2 linked regions of the Psychrobacter arcticus 273-4 genome follow. The protein of the gene in region 1 interacts with the protein of each later gene in a pairwise test. Links are inferred from orthologs where the notes say so. Each region holds a gene or a part of one and is shown on either strand. Other genes may lie near its edges.

Region 1 (15,745 bases):
GCTGGTGAGCACGATTTAACTGACAACATTATCCATATCTGTTTAGCTCGTCTACCAGGTGCGCCTGCTGGCACCAAAGGCATCTCTTTATTCATCGTGCCTAAAATCATGGTCAATGAAGACAACAGCCTAGGCGAAAAAAACAATGTCGTTTGTGGTTCTATCGAACACAAAATGGGCATCAAAGCCTCAGCAACTTGTGTCATGAATTTCGATGGCGCGACAGGTTACTTAATTGGTCCTGAAAACCGTGGTCTACAATGCATGTTTACCTTTATGAACGTAGCCCGTATCGGTACAGCGGTTCAAGGCTTAACCGCTGCTGAATATGCTTTTCAAGGCTCATTAATGTATGCCAAAGACCGTCTAGCCATGCGGTCATTGTCAGGTGCTAAAGCGCCAGAAAAAGCGGCTGATCCTATTATTGTGCATCCCGCCGTGCGTAATATGCTGTTGACTGAAAAAGCCTTTGCAGAAGGTGGTCGTGCCTTAGTTTATTACCTCTCACACTTTGCGGATACTGTTGCAAAAGGCGAAGGCGATGAGCTGAAATTTGCTGACCAAATGCTATCACTACTAACACCGATTGCTAAAGCCTTTTTGACTGAAACCGGTCTAGAAGCGGCTAATCATGGTGTACAGGTTTATGGTGGTCACGGCTTTATCAGCGAATGGGGCATGGAGCAAAACGTCCGTGATACCCGCATTGCTTGCTTATACGAAGGTACCACTGAAATTCAAGCGCTTGATTTACTCGGTCGTAAAGTCTTGGGCTCACAAGGTAAATTGCTTACAAACTTCGTCAAAATCATTCAAGCATTCTGTGATGATAACAAAGACAATGATGAGATGGGTCAATTTATTCGCCCACTTGCCAAGCACTTAAAAGAATGGGGCGATTTGACCGCACGTATAGGCATGCAAGCGACTGAAAACCCAGATGCAGTTGGCGGCGCGGCAGTTGATTACATGTATTTTAGCGGCTATGTGACGTTGGCTTACCTATGGGCACGCATGGCACTAGTAGCGCAAACCAAAATCGCTAATGGTAGCAGCGAGCAGGCATTCTATGATGCCAAAATCAAAACAGCACAATTCTATTTTGCCAAACTGTTGCCACGTACGACCACTCACGTACAACGTATTAGCACAGGTGTTGAGCCATATATGAGCATGGATGTTGATCAATTTGCATTTTGATTAACACCAAAAATGATTGATCGATCATTTTTTGCTACGCTAAATAAGGCATCTTCTATCGGCAACATACCCAGGTGTGTTGCCGATTTTATTTATAATCACTTATTTATAATCACTTATTTATAATCACTTATTTATAATCACTTAGAAGCTGATATATAGTTGAAATACTTTAAAGTCGCTACCGTATTGCTGGTGTAAATTTTTTGCAGCCTCTGTCTGCGTAGGCACAGCAAGCAAGAAAAATTTGCACCAGTAGTACGTGTTGTATCGATATTACTTTTCACCGACTATAGCCATTTTTTAAATAAAATAATAAATACTTTTGGTGTACGCATAATTCACGAACAAATACACCTGTTCACACACTAATTTGCTAGACTTTAATAATAAATACTTAAGCCCAACTCAAAAGATCTCTTGTAAATTTGTCCAACTCACTTTTATTTATTTAAACCAAAGGAATGTTTATGGCTGTTTATAATGCCCCTCTTCGCGACATGCGCTTTATTTTAACTGACGTATTTAAAGCCCATGAATTTTGGCAAAACAACGAAAATCTCGCTCATGTCGACATGGAAACGGTCGATATGATTTTGGAAGAAATGGCAAAACTGACAAAAAACGTTTTGTTACCTATCAACCGTAGCGGTGATGAAGAAGGCGCAACCTTCCAAGGTGATGGCGTTGTTACGACTCCAACTGGCTTTAAAGAAGCTTATAAGCAGTATGCTGAATCTGGCTGGGTCGGCTTAAGCGGTAACGCTGAATATGGCGGTCAAGGCTTCCCAAAAATGGTCACCATGCTGACTGAAGAGATGGTTTTTACCGCCAACCAATCATTCGCACTCTACCCTAATCTAACAGTTGGTGCGACACTTTGCCTAAACGCGGCTGCTTCTGAAGAGCAAAAGCAAACTTACTTAGAAAAAATGTACAACGGCGAATGGGCTGGTACTATGTGTTTGACAGAGCCACATGCTGGTACTGACTTGGGCATCATCAAAACCAAAGCTATCCCTAATGATGACGGTAGCTATGATATCTCTGGTACCAAAATCTTTATCACCGGCGGTGAGCATGACCTCACTGACAACATCATTCATTTGGTATTGGCAAAAACTCCGAATGCACCAGAAGGTTCAAAAGGTATCTCACTATTTGTGGTACCAAAGTTCTTGGTCAATGAAGATGGTAGCTTAGGCGAGCGCAATACTTTGGCAGTTGGCTCTATCGAGCACAAAATGGGCATCAAAGCATCTGCCACTTGTGTGATGAACTTTGACAGCGCCAAAGGCTGGATGGTTGGTGCAGAAAACACTGGTTTGTCTTCAATGTTCATTATGATGAACTATGAGCGTGTAACCATGGGTCTACAAGGTTTAGGTGGTTCTGAGCTTGCTTATCAGAATGCGGCGCTATATGCCAACGACCGTGGTCAAGGTCGTAGCGACACTCAAGTCCAAAGCCCAGAAAAGCCTGCTGATGCGATCATTCATCATGCAGATGTACGCCGTATGCTATTGAATGCCAAAGCCAATACTGAAGCCTCACGTTGCTTTGCAATGTACGTTGCCAAAAACCTTGATGCAGAGAAGTTTAGTACCGATCCTGAAGCGGCTCAAGCCGCAACTGCTCGCGTTGCACTACTGACACCCGTTGCTAAAGCATTCTTGACCGACAAAGCGCTAGAAGCGACTGTTGATTGTCAGCAAGTATTCGGTGGTCATGGCTATATCCGTGAGTGGGGTATGGAGCAAATCGTTCGTGATACACGTATTGCGCAAATTTATGAAGGCACCAATGGCATTCAAGCACTTGATCTACTGGGTCGCAAAGTGGCGCGTAACAATGGCAAATACGTCACCCATTTCTTAGGTGAGATTCGTGATTTTGTCAGTAATATGCAGGCAGATCATAGTATCAAGCAAGCAACATTAAATGCTGCAGATACTATCGAAGCGCTAACCACAACGGTGCTAAATAACATTGGCGAGCGTAAGAATGAAATTAACGGCTGTGCTGTTGACTACATGCACGCTTTTGGTTACCTCGCCTACTCGTACATGTTTGCATTAATGGTCGAAGCGGCTAACGGTAAAGAAGGTGATTTTTACACCAACAAAGCCAAGCTTGCCGATTATTTCGTTGGCCGTATCTTGCCACGTATCGATGCTCATGCTCAGATGGTTAGAGCGGGTAGTGACCCGATGATGAACTTTGACCTTAATTACTTTGATGTACCTGCTAGCTAATTTTTTACTTTTATAATAAAGTAAGCCCTACCGCACTATGATAAAAAGGACAGTTACGCTACTGTCCTTTTTTTATGTCTAAGATATCAACACAACAATCAACACAACAATCAACACAACAAAATAATTGACTACTGATGCGCCGTTACGATTAAAATAACGCAAAACCAAGCGCATTAAACCTAATAAAAATATCCTAAAATTTATAAATTATTACACTATAAATTAATGATGGTATATATCGCAACAGTGATACATACCATTACTAGAAACAAAGATATCGTTGCACATACTGAATAATAACAATGATCGAAATAACCACCATAAGGGATACAATGTGTCAGAGATAAAACACATTTTACAACAGATTACTGCCTTAAGTGATGTGCCAGATCCCGCGGTACTTAAGCGCTTAATCGATGAGCTACGAGTCAGCGATAAAGAGCCCGCTTTAGCCAATCAGAATATTCAAGACCTGATTGATGTTTTACGTCAGTATCCAGAATATGGCGATGGGCTGTCAAGCTTCGTCTTAAAACTTATTATTGAATATCGACAAATCGCTCTTTATACTGATACCGGCATTATGTCAGATCAGGGTTTCTTTTACAGTTTGCGCCGTCTGGTTGGTCATCGGTTTTTGCCACTGCTGCCACAAGAAGATTCTGTCGTAGAATTGGTCGGTTATCTATTTGATAAACGCTCTGATGAGCGCTGGCTTGCTAATATTGAAAAAGAAAAATGGGATGAGCTGGTCGGGCTACTCAAAGTAAATGAGCAACATTTAAACTTAGTGGCGACGGCAAAAAACAGCATTTTGAACGCGATTATTATTTTATCGTATCGTATCAGCGGCATTGGCTTGCATCCAGACTTGATGGAATCTTACCCGCAAATGCTGAATTATTCAGCGTCATTTGTCGCACAAAATCAAGAAGCGGTCTTGTACGTCAATCAGTACCGAGAAGCCCATGAGCTTGACACCTTAACTGATATCATTCCCGAAAAAGCCGTGGATCCAGCGCCTTTATTGGTCATGATTGAACAATGCGAAGACATCGTTGCCACCATACGCAAACGCATTTACAAAACCGGTATCTCTATTCGCTTAACCAACATGATGCTACGCTTGGATCAAAGCTTGCAGCGTATGCGTATATTGACTGAGCTGGTAGCAAACAACTACGATAAGCGCGATCGAGCAATAATTGAGTTGATTCAAGCGTTAATTACGACTGCCAGTCACCGTTATAGTATTGGTTATTTGATTGATAATAATACCAAGCTGCTATCGCGTAAAGTCACTGAAAACGCCAGCCGCGTCGGTGAACATTATATTAGTACCGATAAATCCGGTTATCAGGATATGTTTAAAAAAGCCTCTATCGGTGGTTTTATCATTGCTTTTATGGCGACGACTAAGATATTGGCGTACCACCTAGCCCTCGCACCGATGGGCCGTGCCTTTGTAAATAGTATGATTTATGGTTTAGGCTTCGTTTTTATCCACATCGTCCATGGTACAGTTGCTACCAAGCAGCCTGCCATGACAGCGGCAGCTATCGCCTCAACCATATCAGACAGCTCAGGCAAAAAATCACATCAGTTAAATAAGCTATCTGAATTGGTGGTCGATATTTTACGCACCCAATTTATTGCTATCATAGGTAATATTATGATAGCAATACCAGTCGCCCTTATTATTTCTTTTGCCTGGTTACAATATACCGGTGCACCGATGATTGATACCGATAAGGCCGCCCAGCTACTTCATGATCTTGACCCTTTTCGCTCGCTGGCTTTGCCACATGCTGCCATTGCTGGGGTGTATTTATTCTTATCAGGTCTGATTGCTGGCTACTATGACAATTTGGCGGTTTACAACCAAATAGGTGCCCGTATCCAGCGTCATAAGCTATTACAGTATTTATTACCCAAAACATGGCTGCAACGTTTAAGCGGCTTTATAGAAGCCAATCTCGGCGCTATCATGGGCAACTTTATATTTGGGGTATTCTTAGGAAGTACCGCAACGATTGGTTTCTTATTTGGCTTACCGATTGATATTCGCCATATTGCATTTGCCTCAGCGAACTTGGCTCATGGCTTATTTAATATATCGTCTAATCAGCTAGAGTGGCAAGTGGTGCTGCTTTCTGTCTTTGGCGTTTTACTTATTGGTATGGTCAACTTGATCGTCAGTTTCTCATTGGCATTATTTGTCGCATTACGCTCAAAAGAGGTGAAATTCGTCGATTGGAGTCGCTTAACCAAACAACTCTTCAGCCACTTAATGGCTCATCCTTCAGACTTTTTTTGGCCACGTGACAAACCGATGAAGTATGCGCGCATTGATAGCCAAGGTCAGATGATTTTTGATGATACGGCACCACAAAATAGCAATCAGCCACTTCCCAAAAACTATGTGGTACGGCGTTTATCTGATGTCAAAGTGCTACCAAAAGCCTTGCAAAAAAAGACAGAAGACCAGCAGGCGGCAACCGATATACATTATACTAATCCTTCAGCAGAGCATCAGCTGAGTCCTGAGCTAAACAGCCGCGAGACTCATACTACTGTCAATAAACCAACCATGAATAAAACCATTGAGCTTGATGATGGTCTGACAGAGGAAGCACTCAGTAGTGTCCCTTATAGTCAGGATATTCAATATGATAAGACGCCTGCAGCGTTTGATGAGAATAATCAGACGCCATCTGATCCTATTAGCAATGATAGCCACCCTAATACCAAAGTTGCGGGCGACGCCAAAACACCACTGCCTAAACCAAAAAAACCACCAAATCTACCCAGTTAATGGGTTAATTTGATGGCTTGACTGGTTTTTGGAATCACTAAAAATCTAAGAGGGTATTGGCAAGCACTGCGCACTTGACGTGATGGTTTTGCCATCACTCAAGCGATAGGCAAGCAGATGATTGCCCCAAACACAGCCGCCATCAAGTGCGCGAGCATAAGGCAAATCAATCTCACCTTTGAGTGCTGCCCAATGGCCAAATAACACCTTACGCGTGCGCGGCACTTGCCATTCAAACCAAGGCAGAAAATTCTCTGGCATGCGCTCATCTAATCCTGCGGTAAAACTAAACTCAAGCAACCCATCCTGCTGACATAAGCGCATACGAGTAAAATAATTGGCAATCGCACGCATTTTAGTGAACCCATGAATGTCTGCATGCCACTCATCTGCCGTCTTGCTATAGAGATTTGGCAACAATCTATCAAGCTGTTTTAAATGACCGCGCAACTGTGACTCTAACTGCCGTGCATAATTTTCGGCGTCTTCAATACTCCAGTGCGGCGGGATACCGGCATGCACCAGCACCGTATGCTTATCAGGATAAGCCAATAACGGCTGATGGCGTAGCCACTCCAGCAAATCATCACAATCATCAGCAGAAAAAATCGGTGCCGTTTTATCTTTTTTCTTAATGCTTGCCGCGCCACGCCATACCGCAAGCAAGTTGATATCATGATTGCCAAGTACTGTCGCTGCTGCCCCTTGCTCGCACAAGGCTTTGACATGACGCAGCGTATTCAACGAGTCCTCGCCACGTGCCACTAAGTCACCGGCAAACCATAATTTATCTTGCGCAGGATCAAAATCCAATGTTTCAAGTAGCTGAAGATACGCAGCATAACAGCCTTGCAAATCACCGATGACATACTGATGACGGAAACTCATAAACCCTCAATAATTTTTACACAATATTTTTTAAATAACGGTTAGGTAATGATTTTGGCTGATGCTTTTTAACCATCCAATGACCATCACTTATTTAAACAATGAGAACAGCACCTGCTCACCGTTTTTATGCCTGTTATACGTTATACCGGTATAGTACGCGCCTGATTGCTCAAATTCACGAAATCTTTCACATTTAAGGTTTCAGGGCGGGCTTGTGGGTCGATGGCGCAAGCCGCAAAATCGTCTTCGCTCAACGTCGGCAATAGCGTTGATTTTTTAAAGATAGCGCGCAATGTTTTACGGCGATGATTAAAGGTTTCGCGCACTACCAATGCAAAATACTCTTCATCTTCTGCCACGACTGGCTTAATGATATGCGGGGTCAGACGAAAAACAGCACTGGTCACTTTTGGCGGTGGATTAAAAGCACCGCGCGGTACGGTTAGTAGATAATCCGTATGGCAGTGATACTGCATAATGACAGATAGGCGACCGTAAGTTTTACTACCAACGTCAGCGGTAATACGCTCGACCACTTCTTTTTGCAGCATAAAATGCATGTCTTCAATCACATCGGCATAGCTGAGCAAATGAAATAAGATAGGCGTAGAAATGTTATACGGTAGATTACCCACCACGCGTAACTTGCCGCGCTCCTCGCTATACAGCTCCCGATAATCCACATGCATGGCATTGTCTTTGATAATGGTGAAGTTTGGGTGACTGTTGGCACCGATACGAATACGCAAGCTATCTGCCAAATCACGATCCAGCTCGACTACAGTCATCGCATCTACTTCTGCCAACAATGGCTCAGTTAGTGCGCCCATCCCTGGTCCAATCTCAATCAAATTATCATCGCGCTCTAAGCGAATGCTCTCAACAATCTCACGGATAACACTACGGTCATGTAAGAAATTTTGACCAAAGCGTTTACGCGGTTGGTGTTTTGCAGCACGTAGGCTGTTAGAAATGGATTGAGCATCAAACGAAATTTTGGACATAAAAAATTCTTAATAGATAAAAAAGAAATGGTCGATAAGGTATTGGCAGCAATGGCAGTATTAGTATTACCCTGCTGACGCTATTACATCGAATTATACCACAGCTCATAATGGCGCTGTATTTTTGATAAACACGATCAATAACCATCATAGATATGAAAGGCGCAGATTAATTTACGAGTGATTTATTCGCCATCTCATTTGCCATGATGAGTGCTTGGTATAGGCTGGTTGCACTGGCACCGCCGCGTCCTGCTAAATCAAGCGCCGTACCGTGATCGACCGAGGTGCGAATATAAGGCAGTCCTAAGGTAAGATTGACCGTATCCCCAAAGCCATGCGATTTGAGCACGGGCAATCCTTGGTCATGATACATGGCAATCACTGCATCGCAGTTGGCTAAATGTCTTGGCGTAAACAAAGTGTCCGCCGGCATCGCCTCTGATATATCTATCCCAGCATTAATAAAACATTGTAGTACTGGATTGATAATCTCAATCTCTTCAGTCCCTAAATGCCCACCCTCGCCTGCATGTGGATTGAGACCACAGACCAAAATACGGGGCTGGGTCAAGCCAAATTTCTCGCGCATATCATCGATGACAATTTGTACCGTTTGACGTACGTTATCGGCGGTGATGGCAGCAGGGATATCTTTTAATGCTAAATGAGTGGTCACAAGCGCGACTTTCATGGCTTGGTTAGCGAGCATCATGACCACTTTATCACAGCCACTTTGCTGCATAAAAAACTCAGTATGACCACTAAACATAGTGCCATCTAGCAACTTAATATCGGCATCTATCAATGCTGATTTTTGCAATGGTCCGGTGACGATAGCGGCGACTGTTTTGTTGATTGCCAGTTTATGCGCAATTTGCAATTGCTGTGCGACCATTGATGAGTTATTGGTATCGACTTTTCCGCAAACTACGGGCGCAGCACAAGGTATATTGAATAAGATAAAAGCATTGTCATCATTAACCGTGCCACCGTTAATATTCTGCTGTGACATTTGATTTAAAAAATCTTCTTCTATTATAGTTGCATCATTTGCATTGAGCGTTTTCCAAGGTGGGCAGATTTCGAGTATGCCCGCAGCAATGAGCTCATCGGCGCGTTTTTGCATGGCAGTCGCATCAGCAGTGACCCAAACTGGACGATCAAAATCTTGTAACTTACCCTCTGCCGCTAGCAGCAGCACGATGTCCATACCGATGCCCGCAGGTTCACCAGTCGTGATTAATAGTGGTAATTTTTTTTGCATAGCAATAATATCCTATTATTATATTAAGAACCTGATTTTATTATATTTTTTATGATAAACGAGCGCATTTAAAGCGGTATTAAATGTCATGAATTTCATTTCATAGAAGCGTGCATTTTTATAGATAATTACTTATATGAGCCGAAAAAACCGCATAATGTGTTAAACTTTCGCTTTTGATTGTAGCATTTACTGGCAGGCGTGAGACGACGTTTTGGTACTGCTATCGTCGAAATACTTTAAAATCGCTACCGTATTGCTGGTGTAAATTTTTTGCAGCCTCTGTCTGCGTAGGCACAGCAAGCAAGAAAAATTTGCACCAGTAGTACGTGTTGTATCGATATTACTTTTCACCGACTATATCGTCGAAGTGCATTGCGTTTGCTTTGCTGTATCATGACTAAAATAAATACTTATACCAAATATCCATCTATACCGACTTTTGAAATATTAGGCACTCATGGCAGATACTGAAAAAACCGACGACTTACTCAATCAAACACCGCCGCACAATATCGATATTGAAAAGGCATTGCTAGCGTCTTTGATGAGTATCGAAGAGGCATATGACAAAATTGCAGATATTGTCACCAAAGACGATTTTTATGCTGGACGACACCAGTATATTTTTGATGCCATTGCTCATTTAGCCGCCGTCAATGAGCCTTATGATACCGTCATGGTGCACGATTGGTTAGAGGCACAAAAACTGCTCAAAAGCGCAGGTGGTGACAGTTATTTGGCAGATATTTTGAGCCAAAGCCCTGCCACCTTATTTAACCTGACCGCTTACGCCCAGCGCGTGCGTGAGCTGTCTACGCTACGTCAGCTCATTACCACCGGTAATGATATGTTGACCCTAGCCTACAACCCCAAAGACCAAACCGTCAGCGATATTTTGGACAACGTAGAAGCAAAAATATTTAGTATCAATGAGCAACATAACAAACGTGCTGAGCAGCGTGGACCTGTAGGTATTACCGCCGTATTGACCAATGTCCTTGATAAAATCCAAGAACTTAAATCAAACCCAGATGGCATGATTGGCTTACAAACACCATTTGTTGAGCTCAATAATAAAACCCAAGGCTTGCAAGCAGGCGATTTAGTCATTGTGGCTGCCCGTCCATCGATGGGTAAAACCACCTTTGCCATGAACTTAGCAGAAGGGATTTTATTTAATGAAGATTTGCCCGTGGTGGTATTTTCGATGGAGATGCCCGCAGAATCTATCGTGATGCGCTTGCTGTCATCGTGGGGCGCCATCAATCAGACGCACCTGCGTTCTGGGCAAATGAACGAAGATGAATGGGCAAAAATGATGAACGCCATTCAGCATTTGCAGTCAAAGCATCTATATATTGATGACAGTACTGCCCTGCCACCATCTGAGCTGCGCTCACGCTGTCGCCGTATTGCCAAAAACCATGATGGCAAGCTTGGCGCTATCATTGTCGATTACCTACAATTAATGAAAGTACCAGGTCTAGATGGTAACCGTGTTGGAGAGATCTCTGAGATTTCTCGGAGCTTAAAAGCGCTGGCACGTGAGCTTGAATGTCCGGTTATCGCCTTATCGCAGCTTAACCGTAGCCTAGAAAATCGCCCTAACAAACGCCCTATTATGTCAGATCTGCGTGAATCTGGTGCGATTGAGCAGGATGCCGATTTGATTATGTTCATCTATCGTGATGAGGTTTATAATGAGAATACAGACCATAAAGGGGTGGCTGAAATTATCATTGGTAAACAGCGTAATGGTCCTATCGGCACCATACGTTTAGGTTTTGAAGGGCAATTTACCCGCTTTATCAATTTGACTCCAGAATACTATCAAAACGTCAGTTTCGAGAATGACGAATAATAAAACTGACAGATAATTATTCATAAAAATTGCTCGTAACAATTGCTCGTAACAATAGCCAGTGATTCATCAGCTTGATTGGTGAATCACTGGCTTTATAAATTTACCACCTCATAACTTTGCTAAAAAAGAAGACGATTATGCGCACAATCACTATTAAACCTGCCGCCATTACTCATAATCTTAATCAAGTTAAAAAATTTGCACCAGAAACCAAAGTCCTTGCTATGGTAAAAGCCAATGCCTATGGACATGGGGTTGCTGCTGTCTTGCCAGCGCTGCAACAAGCCAATGGGGTTGGTGTAGCAACCTTGATAGAGGCGCTGGAAGCAAGGCAGTTGGGCTGGGACAAAACGATTGCTCTGATTGAAGGAGCATTTACTGTCGATGAATGGCGACAAGCTATTGAGCACGATATCAGTTGCGTGATTCATCATGCGCCGCAATTGACATGGGCGTTAGAGCATACGCCACCTGTTCATTGCGCAACTCGTGTCGTTTGGCTAAAATACAATACAGGTATGAACCGCTTGGGCTTTAATGCCGATGGCGTTATTGTCGCGGCTCAGCGTTTACATGAAGCAGGCTACCAGCTGATTTTGACCACCCACTTTGCCAACGCTGACGACCAGACGCATCCATTAAATGCCATGCAAATCCAGCGTTTTAATGACATGCTTAGCACTTTGCAAGAAACCGTCAGCGCAGATGTTCAAGGCTCATTATGCAATTCTGCTGGTATTGTTAATTTCCCCACACATCATCATGATTGGGTACGCCCAGGCATCATGCTATATGGCAGTACACCTGTCATTGACCAAAGTGCGTATGAGCTAGACTTGCAAGCAGCCATGGAATTTAGTGCTCAAATTATTGCACTGCAAACTGTCAATGCAGGTGAGGGAATCGGTTATGGTAGTCGCTGGCTGGCACAACAAGATACCAGAACCGCACTGGTGAGTGTCGGCTATGGTGATGGCTATCCACGTGTGATTGCCGATAAGACTTACGTTACTGTCATTGATACCATCAACCATCAAAGCTATCCATGTACTGTGATTGGGCGAGTAGCAATGGATATGATTGTCATTGATGTTAGCAACGTACCAGAGGGCACTGCATTAAATAGCAAAGTAATACTATGGGGTAATGCGCCACGTGTCGATGAAGTCGCTACTCATGCAGGTACGATTAGTTATGAGTTGCTGTGCCGCTTAAGCTTACGCCCTCAACGACTACAGGGATAAGGATTGTTCCAGATAACCACTCACCCATTGCATGTGTGCATGACTAAAAAATCAGAGTAAATTGAACATTTACATTGAGAGTAATTGCGCTATACTAAAAGTTTGTTGTTATCCCAGCCTACGCACTGACGCCCTGATGTATTGACCCAGTATAATTGCCGGCTGATAACCTATTACTTTTCACTGACCGTGTTCGACTGCTAGGATTGCTATGAGTTTGCGCCATTTTTTGACCTTATCTGATTTCACCAAACAAGAACTAGAAAACCTCATCAAACGCGCCAGCGAATTGCGCAAGATGCAACATGCAGGCGAGATATATCAGCCCTTTGTTGGTCGGACGCTCGGCATGATATTTGAGAAGTCATCAACCCGTACGCGTATCTCATTTGAGACAGGTATGGGGCAATTCGGTGGCAATGCCATCTTCTTATCGCCAAATGATACCCAACTTGGACGCGGTGAGCCTTTAGAAGATTCTGCTCGCGTCATCTCTAGTATGGTCGATATCATTATGATTCGCACCTTTGGTCACGAAAAAGTCGAGACTTTTGCAAAGTACTCAAGTGTCCCTATCATCAATGCCCTGACCGACGAATTTCATCCCTGCCAGCTACTGGCTGACATGCAAACTTATTATGAGCATCGCGGCAGTATCGAAAACAAAATCGTCACTTGGGTCGGTGATGGCAATAATATGTGCGCCTCATTTATGCAAGCTGCTCATCAGTTTGGTTTTGAGCTGCGTGTCGCCGCGCCTTATGGCTTTGAGCCTGACTCAGCACTTATGGAACGCTTCTCGCATTGCGTCAGCCTTGTCGAAAATGTACAAGATGCGGCAAAAGACTCCAACTTGATTGTTACTGATGTATGGGCAAGTATGGGTCAAGAGTCTGAACAAAATACTCGCGCACGTCGATTTGCTCCTTATCAAGTGACGCCATCACTGCTTGATAAAGCTGATCCTGAAGTGGTGTTTATGCACTGCTTGCCAGCGCATCGCGGTGAAGAAATCTCTCATGATATGCTAGATGATCCACGCTCTGTGGTATGGGATGAGGCTGAAAACCGTTTACATGCCCAAAAAGCTTTAATGGAGTTTTTATTAAAAGATAAGATCAAATTGCCTGCATAAATATCTGCATCAGGTACGGCTCTCAAAAAGCGGATTAAATAGCAGTTATAGTCGGTGAAAAGTAATATCGATACAACAGGTACTACTGGTGCAAATTTTTCTTGCTTGCTGTGCCTACGCAGACAGAGGCTGCAAAAAATTTACACCAGCAATACTGTAGCGACCGTAAAGCATTTCAACTATATAGCAATAACATTACTAAAAAAGGCAGAGCACCTTGATAGTGCTTTGCCTTTTTAATGTTTAATCAACGAAAAATTAACGGTTAAGTATTTCAACCCCGTTACTGCTTGCTTTGAGCAAAACGTCTGCTTGATTGGCAGCAAAGATACCATTACAAACCACACCGACGATATTGTTTAACTGCTGTTCAAGTGCTAGTGGATTACTGACATCCAAATCGTAAGTATCCAAAATCACATTGCCATAATCCGTGACAAAATCTTCACGATAAACCGGCTCGCCGCCCATACGGGCTAATTGCCGCGCCACATAAGAACGTGCTTGGGGCAATACCTCTATTGGTACTGGGAAAGCGCGCCCCAGTATCTCAACACTTTTACTCTCATCGACCATGCAGACAAACTTATTGGAAGCTGCGGCGACGATTTTTTCGCGTGTCAGCGCACCGCCGCCACCTTTAATCAGTTGCAAATGCGCGTTTACTTCGTCAGCACCATCAATATACACATCAAGCTGACCTGCAAAGTTTAAATCAACAATCTCGATACCAAGTGCACGCAATCTATCTTCTGTCACCTGCGAGCTTGCAACCGCGCCAGCAAGCTTTAATGTCGGTAATAACTCAATCAGACAGTTCACCGTACTGCCCGTCCCCACGCCAAGTATCATATCATCTTCAATATAGCGTAGAGCGGCTTTGGCTGCGGCTTGCTTTTGTGCTTGCTGATCACTCATCATAAGTCCTTGGCAAAATAAACGTGTCATTATAAAACAGCTGCCTATTATAACCGATGACTTTCATGGATGTTAGCGTAATGCTCATTTTAAGCAGAAGATAGAGTCAATAAAAAATAAAATAAATATGCGTGAATCACTCTTTACTAAGACAAGTATGGCAACCAAAATGCTAAAGCTAACAGCGTGACGAATAATACTGGCGGCGTAATAATCAGCCCGATCTTCATATATTGCCCCCAGCTAATTTTATAATCTTTTTCTGCCAAGACATGCAGCCATAGTAAAGTCGCAAGGCTGCCAATAGGAGTGAATTTGGGTCCCAAATCATTGCCGATGACATTGGCATAAATCATCAGCTCACGAGTTGCTGCAGGTACTTGGGCGCTATCAATCGCCAGTGCGCCTACTAAAGTGGAGGGCATATTATTCATAATAGATGCCACAATAGCGGAGAGAAACCCTGTCCCCAACGTTGCGACCAATGCACCTTGCTTTCCTAACCAATTCAGTATTTGTGCGCCGTATGCGGTCAATCCTGCATTACCCAAGCCATAAACGACCAAGTACATGCCGATTGAAAATAAAACGATCTGCCAAGGTGCTTTACGCAAAATATTAGGCACAGACATCACTGTCCCACGACCCCCTTGCCAAACGCGACCAGCAATTGCCATGAGCAGTAATGCAGCCGTGCCAGTAATCAATGAAACAGGAATACCGAGCGACTCTGTTGCAAAATAAGCGACAAGCAGCAAAGCCAATAGCGGAAAAGCGGCTTTAAAAACTAAGGGGTCTTCAATCGCTGACTCAGGCGCGCTAAGGTTCGCCATCGAATAGTGTGTTGGAATGTGGCGTGCATAAAAAATCCATAGCACCGCCAGCGTCGCTAGTACAGAGACAATATTGACCGGTACCATAACCGCGGCGTAACGTCCAAAACCAATATCAAAATAGTTGGCACTGACGATATTAACCAGATTCGATGTGACCAATGGTAGGCTCGCTGTATCAGCAATAAAGCCTGTCGCTATGATAAATGCCAAAGCGGATGGCGGTGAGAAATCAAGCCGTAGCAATATCGCAATCACAATCGGCGTCAATAGTAATGCAGCCCCATCATTGGCAAAAAACGCTGAGATAAAG
Region 2 (15,850 bases), 450 kb from region 1 along the record:
CTTGCGCATGATATTTTTTATTGACGTCTTTTAGCTCAAGCTTGGTTGCAGGCTGACGTTCAACATCATCTTGCGCTTCAGTATCCACACCTGCCTGAGGTTTGCTAGGTTTAGCAGATAGCTCTTTATCTTCTGTTTGCTGAGTGGTTGTTGTTTGTGCTTGCACTTCAGCTGCTGCAACTTGAGCGTTATGCGTCTCAACTTCATACTGCTCAGTTGCTTTGATGGCTGCACGCTTTTGGCTTAATGCTTGCGTGATTTGTGCAGCCGCTTCTATTAAAGCGATAGACGATAAGCTGCTGCCAGAGACGACCAATGGCTTATCCGCTTGTATCAAGTCATAAGCGATTTGCTGTGCCAGTGCTTGCATAGCATCAATATCAGTATCGGCATCTTTTTCAGCTATTTGCGGGTCGACGATTTTTGCTAAATTATCGGCAAATTTAGCAATCTCATCAGCGACTTTGAAACCAAGCTTAGTGATGTCTTCAGGCGTCGCGACCACGCTAACCTTACTGATATCTTCAAGTTTGGTTTGAGTCACATCGATGACATATACTGGGCTCTGCGCGCCTTGAGCAATGCGTTTGACTGGCTCAGCCAACCACGATTGTGTCTTGGTCACAGCAGCCATTTTTATGGCTTCATTTTTTGCCGCTTGACGAATAGATAGCGCCACACGTGATGACGTTTGAGTGATATCCTCACCCAACACTAACACCGCATCATGACTTTCAATATCAACCATACCTGGGTTATAAATACCCTCGGTACTTAGTACTTCAATACATTTATTGACCAGTGCTTGCTGCTGATGATTGAGACCTGTTGAAAAATTATCAAAACCAACGAGGTTCTTCAGCGCAAAGTTGGTCTCTAAACTGGCACGTGGTGAACCAATACCAATGACTTTTTTATCTTTGATACGCTTAATGGTTTCATCAAGCGCATAGTCAATATTGATTTTGACGTGTTTGCCATTAATACGCTCAAGCGCTTGGGTTGGGCGATCTTCACGATTAACATAACCGTAACCAAAACGACCACGGTCACATAAGAAGTAACGGTTTACTTCACCGTTATAGCGGTTTTCGATACGGCGCAACTCACCATAGCGCTCACCGGCAGAGATATTACAACCCGCTGAACAGCCATGACAGATGCTTGGGGCATACTGCATGTCCCATTTACGGTTATAACGATCAGAATGCGTTTTATCGGTAAATACACCAGTTGGGCAGACTTCCGTTAAGTTACCTGAAAACTCACTTTCAAACTGACCGTCTTTATCACGACCAAAATAAACGCGTTCATTTGAGCCATAAACACCCAAATCTTCGCCGCCTGCATAGTCTTTATAAAAACGGACACAGCGGTAGCAAGCGATACAGCGGTTCATTTCATGCGCGATGAACGGACCAAGCTCTTGATTGTGATGGGTGCGTTTGGTAAAGCGGTAGCGACGACGATGATGACCTGACATATAAGTCATATCTTGCAAATGACAGTGTCCACCCTCTTCACAAGTTGGGCAGTCATGCGGATGGTTAATCATCAACAGCTCAACCATCGACTTACGGAAAGCCTTGGCTTCATCATCAGTCACTGAGATGTACATATCATCGCCTGGGGCAACCATACAGGACATCACCAGGCGACCGCGACCCGCTTCCATATCTTCTTTGGTCATATATTGCTTAACCGCGCACTGACGGCAAGAGCCTACGGAGCCAAGGGCTGGATGATAACAAAAATACGGCACATCAATGCCGAGGGACAAGCATGCTTGTAGCAAGTTATCCGCGCTATCTACTTCGACAGTGGTTCCATCAATATGTATGACTGCCATGCCGCTCTCCTTATTTCACATCTAGCTGTTGACTGGCTGCAGCCTCAATGACATCTTCACCAACCGCCTGCGTAATTTTTTGATCAAACTCAGGACGGAAATATTTAATTGCACTCATGAGTGGTTCCATCGCACCCGGCGCATGGGCACAGAAGGTTTTACCGATCCATAAGTCACGGGTTAACCCTTCTAACTTTTCAACATCGCCCATCTGCCCTTCGCCATCATTGATAGCGGTGAGGATTTTAACGCCCCACGGTAGACCATCACGGCATGGCGTACACCAACCACACGATTCACGCTGAAAGAAAATCTCAAGGTTACGTACCAATGGCACCATATCTTGCTCTTCGTCGACGACCATCAGCAGGCCTGTACCCATACGACTACCGGCTTTTTGAATGGTATCAAAATCAACAACAGTATCTAAATGTTCAGCGGTTAAAAAATCCGTTGATGCGCCGCCCGGTAACCAAGCCTTAAGCGTGCGACCTTCCTGCATACCACCCGCAAAATCTTCAATGATCTCACGTGCCGTATAACCAAAAGGTAATTCCCAAAGACCGGGATCGTTAACCAAGCCTGAGCAACCAAACAGTTTAGTACCAGGTGTTTCGACCACACCTTTGGCTTTTGGCAAGTCTTGATACCACTTGCTACCATGCAGGATAATTGCTGAGACGTTATGCAAAGTTTCAACGTTATTAACGACGGTTGGACGTCCCCATGCACCTGCCACTTGTGGAAATGGCGGTTTGGTACGCGGATTGGCACGACGACCTTCTAAGCTGTTAATCAATGCCGTTTCTTCACCACAAATATAACGACCAGCACCCGTATGCACATGTAAATCAAAACTAAAATCTGAGCCTAAAATATTATCGCCAATCAAGTTATTGGCACGTAACTCTTCAATTGCTGCGGTTAAGCGCTCCGCTGCTAAGATATATTCACCGCGAATAAAGATATAACCAGCAGTTGCACCAATCGCGTAGGCAGAAATCAGCATACCTTCTATAAGCTGTAGTGGCAGACGCTCCATCAGCAAACGGTCTTTAAACGTACCCGGCTCCATCTCATCAGCATTACAAACTAGGTAGCGTGGACCACCATCTGGTGGTGCCATCAGCGACCACTTAATACCCGCTGGGAAACCTGCACCGCCACGTCCTTTAACTACCGCTTCTTTGATAGTTTTTAACGTATCATCTGGTGATTGGTTTAACGCTATTTTTAGTGCTTCAAAACCACGTAGCGATTCATAAGTTGCCAAATCTAATACCGCATCGTGATGTGCTAGACGCCATGTCAGTGGTTTAGTTTCACTGGTAGCGGTCGCTCTGTCACCATAGATAGGAATGCACTGCTCATTAAGTTGGCTTGGTGCTTTGCCTTGGTTGCGAAGGGCAATCTGCTCTGAAACCGTTAATCTCATGCGTATAGCTCCAACAATTGGGCGACTTCTTCAGGCTGGACAGGACCATAAGTATCTTCATTAATCAATACAGCAGGACCTTTATCACAGTTGCCCAAACAGCAAATCGGCAATAGCGTAAAGCGTTTGTCGGCGGTGGTTTGACCATAATCGATACCCAGCTGCGCTTTCAGTTCAGCTGCCAGTGCTTCATAACCTGTTAAATAACAAGCGACCGAATCACAAATGAGGATGACATGACGACCGACCGGCTGACGATAGATACGGTTAAAAAAGGTGGCTACTCCATCCATATCTGTCATAGGAACATTTAGAATGTTAGCAATGGCATTCACTTGCGCATCATCGACCCAGCCGTTACGCTTTTGCACGATTTTTAGAGCATCTAAAGATGCTGCCCGTGGATGGGGATAATGATGCATAAACTCATGGATAGCCGCAATTTCTTCAGCAGTTAAGATACTTGCCACATCTACTTTTGGCATTTTATCGGAAACAATTCTCATAATCTTTTTCTTTCCTCACTCAGCCCACTGTTAAAGTTGCGCTCAAGGCGCAATGACAGCGTTTTGGTGTGCCAATTTGGCGATAACATGTTAATGAACGTGTCTTACTTTTAATATACAAACGATAACGATAAACGTATAACCACAGACGCTCTAACGGTCACAATCCGCCATCACAACATCAATCGATGCCAAATACATAATGGCATCGGATACCAGTGAGCCATTAATGACTGATGGCATTTGCTGCAAATGAGCAAACGTCGGTGTACGGATACGGGTACGATAACTCATCGTCGCTTTATCCGAGGTAATGTAATAACTATTTAGACCTTTAGTAGCTTCTACAATCGTCGTACACTCACCCGCTGGCATCACAGGACCCCAAGAGACTGAGATAAAGTGGTTAATCAAGGTCTCGATATCATTCAAGGTACGATCTTTTGGCGGTGGTACCGCTAATGGGTGATCGGCTTTATAAGGACCTTGCGGCATATTATCCATACATTGACGGATGATACGTAACGACTGGCGCATCTCTTCGACTTTGACCATACAACGGTCATAAGCATCGCCATTATAGCCGACTGGCACTTCAAAATCGTAGTTCTCATAGCCCATGTACGGACGCGCTTTACGCAAATCAAAATCCAAACCGGTCGCACGTAAGCCTGCACCCGTGACGCCCCACGCCAATGCTTGCTTGGTATTATATTGCGCCACGCCTTGGGTACGACCTTTAAGCACGCTGTTTTGCAATGCTGCTTTGACATACTCATCCAAGCGTTTTGGCATCCAGTCTAAAAACTCGCGCACCAAACGCTGCCAGCCACGCGGTAAATCGTGCGCGGTGCCGCCAATACGGAACCATGCCGGATGCATACGATAGCCGGTCACTGCTTCGATGACGTCATAGGCTTTTTGGCGATCAGTAAACATATAGAATACCGGCGTCATACCACCTGCATCTTGAATAAAGGTGCCGACGAATAGTAAGTTATTGGTGATACGGAAGAACTCACTCATCATCACGCGGATGGTTTCAGCGCGTGGTGGAATCGTGATACCCGCCAGCTTTTCAACCGACATGATATACGGTAGCTCATTCATCACACCGCCAAGATAATCAATACGGTCGGTATAAGGAATAAATGAGTGCCATGTCTGACGCTCGGCCATCTTTTCTGCGCCGCGATGGTGATAGCCAATATCAGGGATACAGTCGACGACTTCTTCACCATCAAGCTGTAGTACCAAACGGAATGCACCATGAGCAGATGGATGGTTAGGACCAATGTTCAAGAACATAAAGTCTTCATCACGACCTGAACGTTTCATGCCCCATTCTTCAGGGACAAAGCGCAGGTTTTCTTGCTCGTATTGTTGTTTAGCTGTGTTTAAGAAATACGGTGTAAACTCAGTCGCACGCGCATGATATTCTTTACGCAGCGGATGACCTTCCCAATATTTTGGTAATAGAATACGAGTTAGATGCGGATGTCCCGTAAAGACAATACCGAACATATCCCACACTTCGCGCTCATACCAGTTAGCATTTGGCCAAATCTGTGTCGCGCTTGGGACGTTTAAATCTTCTTCACTCAGCGCGACTTTGATACGGACATCACTATTACGCTCAAGCGACATCAAGTGATAAAACACCGTGAAGTCGCTTTCAGGTAAACCTTGGCGATGCTGACGTAAACGCTCATCTATCGCTGATAAGTCAAATAGCATGACATAAGGTTTTGGCAATTTACGCAAGAATAAGAGAACGTCTAATAAATCAGCGCGTGCCACCCAAACCGTTGGAATTTCATCAACCGTGTGCTGCACGACAAACTTACCAGCATATTTTTCTTCCAGCTCTTTGATAACCGCTGGGACAGGCTTGATCTTAGGATCTATGTTTTCGACTACCGTGACCATGAATGATGTATTCCTTCATTAATCATAACTAAACCATGACAACCATAATAAAAGATGATAATCATAACCAAACTATGATGAGCGTACGCGCACTTCTAACAATTATTAATAACTACGCCAAACTACTTAACTAAATGCTATCTGGGCTACGTAAGTTTTTCACAGCAATACGATCTGCTTGCTTACGGTCACGCTCAGGCGTCATTTGCGGCTGATAGATACCCTGATCATTGACATGAATACCTAATGGACGACGCTCTTTAGTAATAGATTCTTGTAGTAACATCAAGCCTTGAATCAACGCTTCTGGACGTGGCGGACAACCTGGTACATAGACATCGACGGGAATGATTTTATCCACCCCTTGCACAACAGAATAGATATCATACATGCCGCCCGAGTTGGCACAAGCACCCATCGATATAACCCATTTTGGCTCAAGCATTTGCTCATAAAGGCGCTGAATAACGGGTGCCATTTTGACAAAGCAAGTACCAGCGACGATCATCACATCCGCCTGACGTGGCGAGGCGCGAATAACTTCGGCACCAAAGCGTGACAAATCATGAACCGCTGTCAGAGTAGTCGCATATTCGACATAACAGCATGACGTACCAAAGTTAAATGGCCATAGTGAGTGCTTACGCCCCCAGTTCGCTGTTGAGTGTACAAGGTCTTCTAGGCGACCCATAAAGACGTTTTTATTGACTTCATCTTCCATTGGGTCATTGACGGTTTGGCTTGTCTGAGCAGGATAGACATCTGCATCAGGGTTGGCTTTTGTTAATGTGTATTTCATAACATACAACCTTTATTTTAAGCAATGCATGACAATCATTTGTCATCACTATCGCCATAACTTCTATTATTAATAAGTGACCATTAATATAAATATATGATAAATCTGTTTACAGCACCTTACTTTGCTTTCAGCTTCTAGCAGGCTAGGCAAAGTTTGAGCAAAAACCGGCAAAACCATTAGGGTTTATTAACGCTTAATATTGTCTGTTTGCGCAGACGTCGCAAAGTCCACAGAAGTCACATTGCCCGTGGTGTTAATGTGATCGATGTTTTGCAAGTGACGACGATTGGTCTCAATATTGTTTGAAACATTAATCTGTCCTGAAGACTGCGCAGGTATCTTGCCCGTAGGATCAACCATTAGCTCATCAACGCCATCGAACTTAGTGATGTCCGCTAGACTAAAGCCAGCAGGTGCAGCATATAGGCGCGCTTTTTTGCGCAGCTTATCAGCTGGCGCCCAGTTCATCGCACCCAGACTCAGCTCGTATACTAAGCCAATGATCAAGATGGTGATAAATATAGCGGCAGCAGCAAAGCCAAGCCATCCAGCTTCACGTACCGAAACGGCATAAGCATATAAGTAGAGGGCTTCTAGATCAAAAATAACAAAGAAGATGGCCACCAAATAGAATTTGGCGGACAAACGAATACGGGCGTTGCCAGATCCGACAACACCCGCTTCAAATATCTCTTCTTTTTGTGAACCATGAGAGCGACCGCCAAGTAGACGCGGTACGACCAACATAAACACAACTAGCGCAATGGCGGCTAAAATAAAAGCAATGGCTGACCAATTAAAAGCAGACATGATAATACGTGCTCCTCACCCAATCGAGTGTTACACGCTGTGCAAGTACCGACCTATTTTAAGGTCGTAAAGCGACAGGCATAACGCAGACGAAAACACAACGCAACTGTCGTTGAGTCACATGTTAGGTTCTGTGCTGGTAACAACCAATTATCAAGCTTATTGACGACGATGTCAGACATGACCAACTATAGAGTTTCCGCTCGATATGCGGATAAAGGCTGGTCGCCCAACGCATCTTCTAACAACGTAAGATCAACGTATTAAATCAATATCATATTTTCGTGTTTATTTAATTGATTTAATAGCTCATTACACGTGGTCAACAATGACGTGACAACTGGCATAAATTATTTACGTACTATACGCATATCGGCAATCAAAAGCTAGTTTTTAACTGTATTGAGCGGTCACTTTATCGGCAAAAAAAATAGGTTTTTTTATGCGCAAACTATGCTATAGATTATCTATTATCCTGCTCTAAAAACCTTCTACCACTTTAAGGGATACCCTACTAATTGAATACTAAATAAGGTAAAAAATGTATATAAATCGCGCATTTAGCTACAGCTTATGATTGTTTAATGTCTACTCTTCTAAGTGATGATACTTAACTCTAACGCCTTATTTCCATTCATGGCAAATGACCTTATGTTAGCTAAATTTTAGACGTTTTTCATTGAAACAAAATGTTTCTCCAAGCCATTTTTTAAGACGTACCTTATATATACCTCATAATTTTATATATACCCCGCTACTAACTCCTGCCCAAAAGCCCTGGTTTTGCTTTATAATAGCTCACCTGATTTTTCTCAAAGATTGCCACAAAATTTTAAAATTATTCTGTGACTTATCCTATTAAAAATGTCATCTGTTTTAACGAATGTGCCTTTCGCTTGATGGCAGCTAGGTGCATTTTACGATTTACTGCTACCCTCTTTTTGCTTTTGTCTTACAGGTCACGTTATGAGTCAACTTAATCCCAAACAACAAGAAGCCATGCTCTACGTATCCGGTCCGCTGCTGGTATTAGCAGGTGCCGGCTCCGGTAAGACCTCAGTGATTACGCGCAAAATTGCTTATTTGATTGAAGAATGTAATATGCCAGCTGAGCGCATCACCGCGGTGACCTTTACCAATAAAGCGGCGCGTGAGATGAAAGCTCGAGTCAGTAAATTGCTACCGAGTGAAAAGACGCGTGGGCTGACAGTATCAACCTTTCACCAGTTTGGGCTACAGTTTTTGCGTTATGAGCTGCTTCATACGCCCCTTAAGGGCAACTTCTCCATCATGGACAGCGATGATAGCAAGCGTCTGCTGATGGAGCTGATGATGCGTGACAACTTAAGTGGCGCTGAAAGTCGAGAGTTGGTCGGCAAAGCGATAAAAATGATTTCTGATTGGAAAAACGATTTGATTGAGCCGGATAAGGCGATGGAAACCTTAGACGATCCAGAAGATATGATTTTTGCGACGCTTTATGCGCTGTATGAGCGAAATCTGCGGGCTTATAATGCGGTCGATTTTGATGACTTGATTGTATTGCCGACCAAAATCTTACGTGAAAACAGAGAGCTACGTGACAAGTGGCAAAACCGTATTCGCTATTTGTTGGTCGATGAATATCAAGATACCAATACGGCTCAGTATGAGATGATTAAATATCTGGTCGGACCGCAAGGGCGCTTTACCGTCGTTGGTGATGATGACCAATCTATTTACGCATGGCGCGGTGCTAAACCTGAAAACATGGGGCTGCTCAAAGAAGATTTTCCTAAGCTAAAAATCGTCATGCTTGAACAAAATTATCGCTCGACCACGCGTATTTTAACTTCAGCAAATGCGGTTATTACTAATAATGAGCATTTATTTGAAAAGAAACTCTGGTCAGACAAAGGTCAAGGCGAAAAAATTCGAATTATTAACTGCCGTAATGATGATGATGAGTCTGAGCGCGTCGCCAAAGAAATCGTCACTCATAAACTGCGCTTTGGCAATGAATGGGAACAATACGCGGTTCTCTATCGTAGTAACTTTCAGGCGCGGATGCTTGAAGCACAACTTCGTCAATTGCAAGTACCTTATAAATTGTCCGGTGGTCAATCATTCTTTGCCCGTAGTGAAATCAAAGACGTTATGAGCTACTTGCGTCTGATTTTAAACCCAGAAGACGACAGTGCATTTTTACGGGTGATTAATACACCCAAGCGCGGTATGGGACCAGCCACGCTCGAAAAGCTTGGCTTATTTTCACAAGAGCATAGCATCTCACTACTTGCCTCTTGTACGCATGCCGGTCTTGCTCATGTCTTGCCATCAAAAGCTTACAGCACGCTAAAAGAGTTTGGCGATTTTATTGAGCATTACACTCGTGAGCTTGATCAACATCCTGACCCTGTACCAATCGTACGCCAGATGATTGATGAGACTGGTTATATTGATTTTGTCCGCAGTGACTCTAAAACACCGCAGCAAGAAAAAAACCGTATTGATAATATCGATATGCTTTATACCAGTATCCAATCGCTGATTAATCGCGCTGAAGAAGACGAAGATCGGACGATTGATACCATCATTCGCAAGTTGGTATTGCTTGATATGCTTGAGCAGCAGCAAGAAGAAGAAAATACCAATAAAGTCAATCTGATGACCTTACATGCCGCCAAGGGCTTGGAATTTGATTTCGTGTATATCATGGGTCTGGAGGAAGAGATGCTACCGCATCGCAACTCAATTTTAAGCGAGACGGTCGAAGAAGAACGACGCTTGATGTATGTGGGCATTACTCGCGCGCGTCGTGAGCTAACCTTGACATTAGCCACCCAGCGGCGTGCTGGCGGTCAAATGCGCGTGACCTCTGAATCACGGTTTTTAGATGAGTTGCCAGAAGATCATATCGACTGGCCTGCCAAAGCAAAAAAACAAAAAGCCACCAAAGACCCCGCAGCAGTCGCTGATGAATACTTGGCTAACATTCGGGCTTTATTAGGCAATCGCTAATATTTAACCTTTAAAGTCTGCCTCTATTATTTTCAATATAGTTGAAATACTTTAAAGTCGCTACCGTATTGCTGGTGTAAATTTTTTGCAGCCTCTGTCTGCGTAGGCACAGCAAGCAAGAAAAATTTGCACCAGCAATACGTGTTGTATCGATATTACTTTTCACCGACTATACAACTCATTAATTAAACATTAAGCCTATATCTTAGTCATTATTATTTAACAATTTTGAAAAACTTGGAACCTTTATGCCCGTTCCTACGCCGAATTCTGAACGACCATTAACCCGACAGGGAGATTATAATCCGGCTGAATCTAACGCTGAGTATAAACTACTCTACTTGCAACAGTTGGTGGCAGATAAAGCGTACGAGGCGATTACTGAGTTTTTAGGGAGGCAGTCAGAATATGAGATTGCCAACTTATTAGAGTCATTCCCGACTCAGAGCCGACTACTGATTTGGGCGCAAGTACCAGACAACATCAAAGGTGAAGTGCTAGCTGAGCTAGAGTTTGATACACGCCAGCCATTGATGGAAAATATCTCTTCCAAAGAGATATCGCTGTTTACCCAAGATCTTGATGCGCAAGATATCTCAGAGATTCTAGACACGGTCACCGAAAGTGTGCGTACTTCGGTGATGGCGACTTTGGATGAAGATATACGCATTCAGGTCAATAAACTCGATACCTATGCCGACTGGGAAGTTGGCAGCTATATGGATCCTGAGCTTATTCAGGTGCGAGAAGATATGACGCTGGCTGACGTGCAGAAATGGTTGCGAGAAAATATTGATTTACTGGATGATGAAAGCCAAGAGCTATTGGTCGTCGATCAAAGCCAGCAATTACTCGGCTTATTAAGTCTGGTTGATTTGATTAAACATAAGCAGAGCACCCTAGTTGCGGATTTGATTGATACCGCAATTACCATCAATGATCGCTTGGACATTCAGGATGCCGCGGCGATTTTTCGCTCAGAGGATATTCGTTTTGCCCCAGTGATTAACAGTCATGGCGAGCTGGTTGGTCAACTAAACGGTGAGGACATCATGGAGATTATCCAAGATGATGTCGACAGCACCATGAAAAACTTGGCTGGCGTCAGTCAAGATGAAGAGCTGTTTGCGCCTATTTTGACCAGCGCCAAAAGCCGTAGTATTTGGCTCGGTATCAATTTATGCACCGCGCTGTTAGCCGCGGCTGTGATTGGACAGTTTGAGGCAGTACTGGCAAAAGTGGTGGCGCTGGCGATACTGATGCCCGTGGTGGCCAGTATGGGCGGTATTGCAGGCTCGCAGACACTTACCGTCGTCATTCGCGGTATGGCAATGGGACAAATCGGTGGCTCTAACCGCGTATGGTTATTAAATAAAGAGCTGTGGGTTGGGGCGATAAACGGTATCATATGGGCGATAATCATGGCGTTTATTGCGCAATTGTGGTTTCATAACATAAAAATCAGTGCAGTTATTGGTCTGGCGATTGCGATTAATATGACTGCCGCCAATGTCTCGGGCATTAGTATTCCGCTGATGCTGAAACGCATGAATATCGATCCGGCATTATCTGCTTCCGTTATCCTGACTACGGTAACGGATATTGTCGGCTTTATGTCATTCTTGGGCTTGGCGAGCGTACTGATTCTTTAGTCAATCGCCTGTTAAAATTTAGAAACTAAAAGTTAAAAACCATCAGTTATTCATTATAATAATTGCTGTTAAGTATATTTAAAAATGTGATTCATTCTGTTTAAAAAACCATTAAATCGTTAAGTGAGTGCGTTATGCAAGCTGTACAAGTTAAAGTATTAAACCCTAAAATTACTGAAGATAAAGCGTTTTCTTTGCCAACTCGTGCTACTGATGGCAGTGCTGGTATTGATTTGCGCGCTTGTATTGATGAGCCTTTGACGATTAAAGCTGGGACAACGCATTTGATTGGTACTGGTCTGGCGATTTATATCCAAGATCCTAACTTTGCAGGGATGATTTTACCGCGTTCAGGTCTTGGTCATAAGCATGGTATTGTTTTAGGTAATTTAGTCGGCTTGATTGATGCGGATTATCAAGGTGAGCTGATGGTCAGTATTTGGAATCGTAGCCTGGAAGACTTTGTCCTCAATCCAGCAGAACGCATGGCACAATATGTGGTTGTCCCTGTTGCCCGTCCTGAATTTGAAGTCGTGACAGAGTTTAGCGATACCAGTGCCCGCGGTGCTGGTGGTTTTGGACATTCCGGTCGTCAATAACCATCATTCAATTTCTATTCACCATGAATAGTCATTTATCATAAATTGCATAAATAATAGTCAGCGATTTATTTTTTATCAACCATTACCATGTTAATCACGACAATAAGGAAAGTAAGCAATGCCGTATTTTGCTGCGCAGCACTCCTTATTTCGTGCTTATGATATTCGCGGTTCGCGCCAGCATTTCACTACTGATTTTATTCAAGCCTTAGGGCATGCTTTTGCTCATCTTTATAATGTGACACATCCCTCTCCAGTAAAGTATAATTTTAATAACAGCAAACTTGCGCCCAGTTTATCTCAGCACACGCCTAGCGAAAAAACGATCGTCGTGATTGGCTATGATGTACGTCGCGATAGTGACGTTATTGCTCAAAAGCTTGCCACTATACTAAGCCAACACGGTCTACAAGTTATCCAGTTGGGACTGATTACCACTCCTATGATGGTTTTTTGGGCTGAGCAATATTATGGTCACGGTATCATTGTGACTGCCAGTCATTCTGCCAAAGATGTTTTAGGCATTAAGTGGTTGGTTAATCATCAATCTCCTAGCGTTGAAGAGATTCAGGCGCTTTATCAGCAAGTAGCCTATCAGCAGTTAACTGAACGTTCTTTAGACAACGGCATGCTTGAGAAAAGTGGCTTGCATAAAAGCTGCCTCCAAAAAACCGATTTTGAAACAATCAATTTTCGAAAAGCGATTGTTAAAGAAGACAATCAAAAAGACTATAAAGCGTCAAACATTTCACTGAATGTAGTGGATAATCATACTAGTAATCAGCAAACGTCTTTATCGCCTGAGCATGTAGCAGCGCATTATATCGATGCTATTGTGCAAGTATTCAAAGAATTCTATCCGCACAACAACCAACCGCATACTAATATTTTCGGTCATAAAAACAATCAATCACTTCTTACAAAGCTGGATTTGGTGGTTGTTATCGATTGTATGCATGGTGCCACCAGTCATATCGCGCCGCCCTTATTTGAGCGTTTTTGCCACCATGTCATCATACTTAATGACACCCCAAATGGAGATTTTCCGGCGGGAAATCCTGATCCTACTGAACCACATCGGCTCAAACAATTGCAGCAAAGCGTACTCAATCATCAAGCAGATATAGGTATCGCCTTTGATGGTGATGGCGACCGATTAATGATTGTCGATAATATGGGCAAAGTGGTCACGCCCGATCACTTGCTTTACTTATTGGCAAAGGTAACACTGACTGAGCGTCCAGTCGCTTTCACCCAGTTACAATCTCCGCCGCAAATTCTCTTTGATATTAAATGCTCGCATCATTTGCCACCGTTACTGACTGAGCTTGGCGCAGAACCTATCATGAGCAAAACTGGTAGCAGTCTAATGCGCCAACAGATGCAGGACTCTGCTGGGAAAATCGTATTTGCTGGCGAGTTATCAGGGCATTTTATCTTTAACGACAGTCGCTTTATTATCTATGATGATGCCATATATGCAGCCTTAAGGCTGCTACATTGGCTAGCGGCTGATACTGCAAGTAGTCTAAATGTTACGACAAATCTTGCTGATATTATTTATAGCTTGCCGGATATAGTCAGTACTGCTGACCATTATTTGCCGCTCCCAGTAAGCGCGTTAACCGATTGCTCAATCGTTGAGCAGCTGACCCGCCTGTGCTTGTATTTGCAACAACTTATTAAAGCAACTGCTGCACCGTCGCCTTACTCTGACCATCAAGTACTCAGCACCTGTCAGCGGGCGCTTTGTAGTTGCTCTACGAAAAACCCACCTATCAGCATAGAGCAAGCCAAACACTTATTGCCAATTGGCACCAAACTGAGCTGTATCGATGGGGTGCGCTTGGATTTTGCCCATGGTTTTGGGGTGCTGCGCCAATCGAATACTAGCCACAATTTAACGGTACGCTTTGCAGGAGATAGCATGGCACATCTACAAGACATTCAAGCAAAATTTGCCGCGCTATGCCGTCCATTTGATGAAAATCTAGCCGCGCAGATTGTGGCGATTTCTCCTCAGTAGCCAGTTATCAAAACTACTTTTTATCACAAGCACAGCTTTGTTATCCATGATTTTTTATAGCAACAACCAACCGCTTAATACCGTATTTTAGGAGTTTATAATGACATTGAATTTAGATGACGCCAAAATCACCGCTGAAGTCTTGACCACCGCCCTGCCCTATATTCAACGCTTTGTCGATAAACTCATCGTGGTCAAATACGGCGGCAATGCCATGACCGATCCTGCGCTTGAAAGCTCGTTTGCCCGCGATATCGTCTTACTCAAAACCGTTGGTATGCACCCTGTCGTCGTACACGGCGGCGGTCCACAAGTGGATAACTTGTTAAAAGAGCTTGGGCGACACTCAGACCGTATCGATGGGATGCGTGTCACTGACAAAAGCACCATGGATATCGTTGAGATGGTGCTGGGTGGTAGCGTCAACAAATCGATTGTCAGCTTAATTAATAAGCATGGTGGCTGTGCCATTGGTTTGACCGGTAAGGATGCCAATTTGATATTGGCCAAGAAACTGATGATGGAAAAAATTGGCACAGACGGTGTTGCTGTGCCAGTAGATTTAGGCTTTGTCGGAGATGTGGTCAGCGTCAATAAAGACGTGATTAATATGCTGATTGCCTCTGACTTTATTCCTGTTATCGCCCCACTTGGCGTCGATGAAGAAGGCAATACTTATAATATCAATGCGGATTTGGTCGCTGGTAAAGTCGCAGAATTCTTGCAGGCAGAGAAACTTATGCTACTAACCAATATCAAAGGGGTATTGGGTCGTGATGGTGAAGTAGTCACTGGCTTGACGCCTAAGACTGTGGACAGTTTAATTGAAGATGGTACGATTTCAGGCGGTATGATTCCTAAAATTCAGTGTGCGCTTGATGCCGTTCGTAGCGGGGTAAAAAGTGCCGTTATTGTCGATGGTCGCGTGCCGCATGCGACGCTCTTAGAGATTTTCACCAACGAAGGCGTGGGTACTTTGATTAGTCGTGATTTAGATTTGCGCTCAAATTAGCCGCTATAATAATTGCTTTAAAAGCCCGAGCTTGCTATTCAAGCTCGGGCTTTTTTAATTCACAAAACAGCTTTTTTTAAGCGAAATTTGTATCGAACTCGGCTTCATCATAACCGCATAATAGTATCGGCTTATTTTTGTTAGTTAGCTCACCTTCAACTATTGGACGCTTAATCATACTGGTGTTTTCGATCAGTAAGTCAATGGCTTTATCCACGTCGCTATCC

The links.
Region 2: the proteins of dnaB (region 1) and PSYC_RS03065 interact in binary tests that used the Escherichia coli proteins (3 or more experiments, as listed by UniProt). The link is inferred for Psychrobacter arcticus 273-4 from one-to-one orthologs.

The regions. Positions count from the first base shown.
Region 1 is NC_007204.1:1,140,090-1,155,834, reverse strand. Bases 9,267-12,097 are described here. They hold dnaB (replicative DNA helicase), read left to right. Parts: upstream 9,267-9,895; coding sequence 9,896-11,299; downstream 11,300-12,097. Other genes in these bases: alr (alanine racemase), read left to right, coding at 11,440-12,097; pdxA (4-hydroxythreonine-4-phosphate dehydrogenase PdxA), read right to left, coding at 9,267-9,435. In the rest of the region: PSYC_RS05010 (acyl-CoA dehydrogenase C-terminal domain-containing protein), read left to right, coding at 1-1,200; PSYC_RS05005 (acyl-CoA dehydrogenase C-terminal domain-containing protein), read left to right, coding at 1,671-3,455; PSYC_RS05000 (site-specific recombinase), read left to right, coding at 3,793-6,273; PSYC_RS04995 (symmetrical bis(5'-nucleosyl)-tetraphosphatase), read right to left, coding at 6,319-7,161; 16S rRNA (adenine(1518)-N(6)/adenine(1519)-N(6))-dimethyltransferase RsmA, read right to left, coding at 7,305-8,168; more of pdxA, read right to left, coding at 8,338-9,266; more of alr, read left to right, coding at 12,098-12,546; argF (ornithine carbamoyltransferase), read left to right, coding at 12,758-13,681; ribose-5-phosphate isomerase RpiA, read right to left, coding at 13,940-14,599; PSYC_RS04960 (arsenic transporter), read right to left, coding at 14,746-15,745. UniProt on the Escherichia coli protein: The main replicative DNA helicase, it participates in initiation and elongation during chromosome replication. Travels ahead of the DNA replisome, separating dsDNA into templates for DNA synthesis.
Region 2 is NC_007204.1:686,841-702,690, reverse strand. Bases 7,879-10,814 are described here. They hold PSYC_RS03065 (UvrD-helicase domain-containing protein), read left to right. Parts: upstream 7,879-8,297; coding sequence 8,298-10,331; downstream 10,332-10,814. Other genes in these bases: mgtE (magnesium transporter), read left to right, coding at 10,580-10,814. Outside these bases: NADH-quinone oxidoreductase subunit NuoG, read right to left, coding at 1-1,849; NADH-quinone oxidoreductase subunit NuoF, read right to left, coding at 1,860-3,284; NADH-quinone oxidoreductase subunit NuoE, read right to left, coding at 3,281-3,790; nuoC (NADH-quinone oxidoreductase subunit C/D), read right to left, coding at 3,944-5,719; PSYC_RS03075 (NuoB/complex I 20 kDa subunit family protein), read right to left, coding at 5,850-6,518; ndhC (NADH-quinone oxidoreductase subunit A), read right to left, coding at 6,708-7,331; more of mgtE, read left to right, coding at 10,815-11,983; dut (dUTP diphosphatase), read left to right, coding at 12,118-12,582; PSYC_RS03050 (phosphomannomutase), read left to right, coding at 12,704-14,611; argB (acetylglutamate kinase), read left to right, coding at 14,712-15,623; PSYC_RS03040 (Spx/MgsR family RNA polymerase-binding regulatory protein), read right to left, coding at 15,700-15,850. UniProt on the Escherichia coli protein: Rep helicase is a single-stranded (ss)DNA-dependent ATPase involved in DNA replication; it can initiate unwinding at a nick in the DNA. It binds to ssDNA and acts in a progressive fashion along the DNA in the 3' to 5' direction.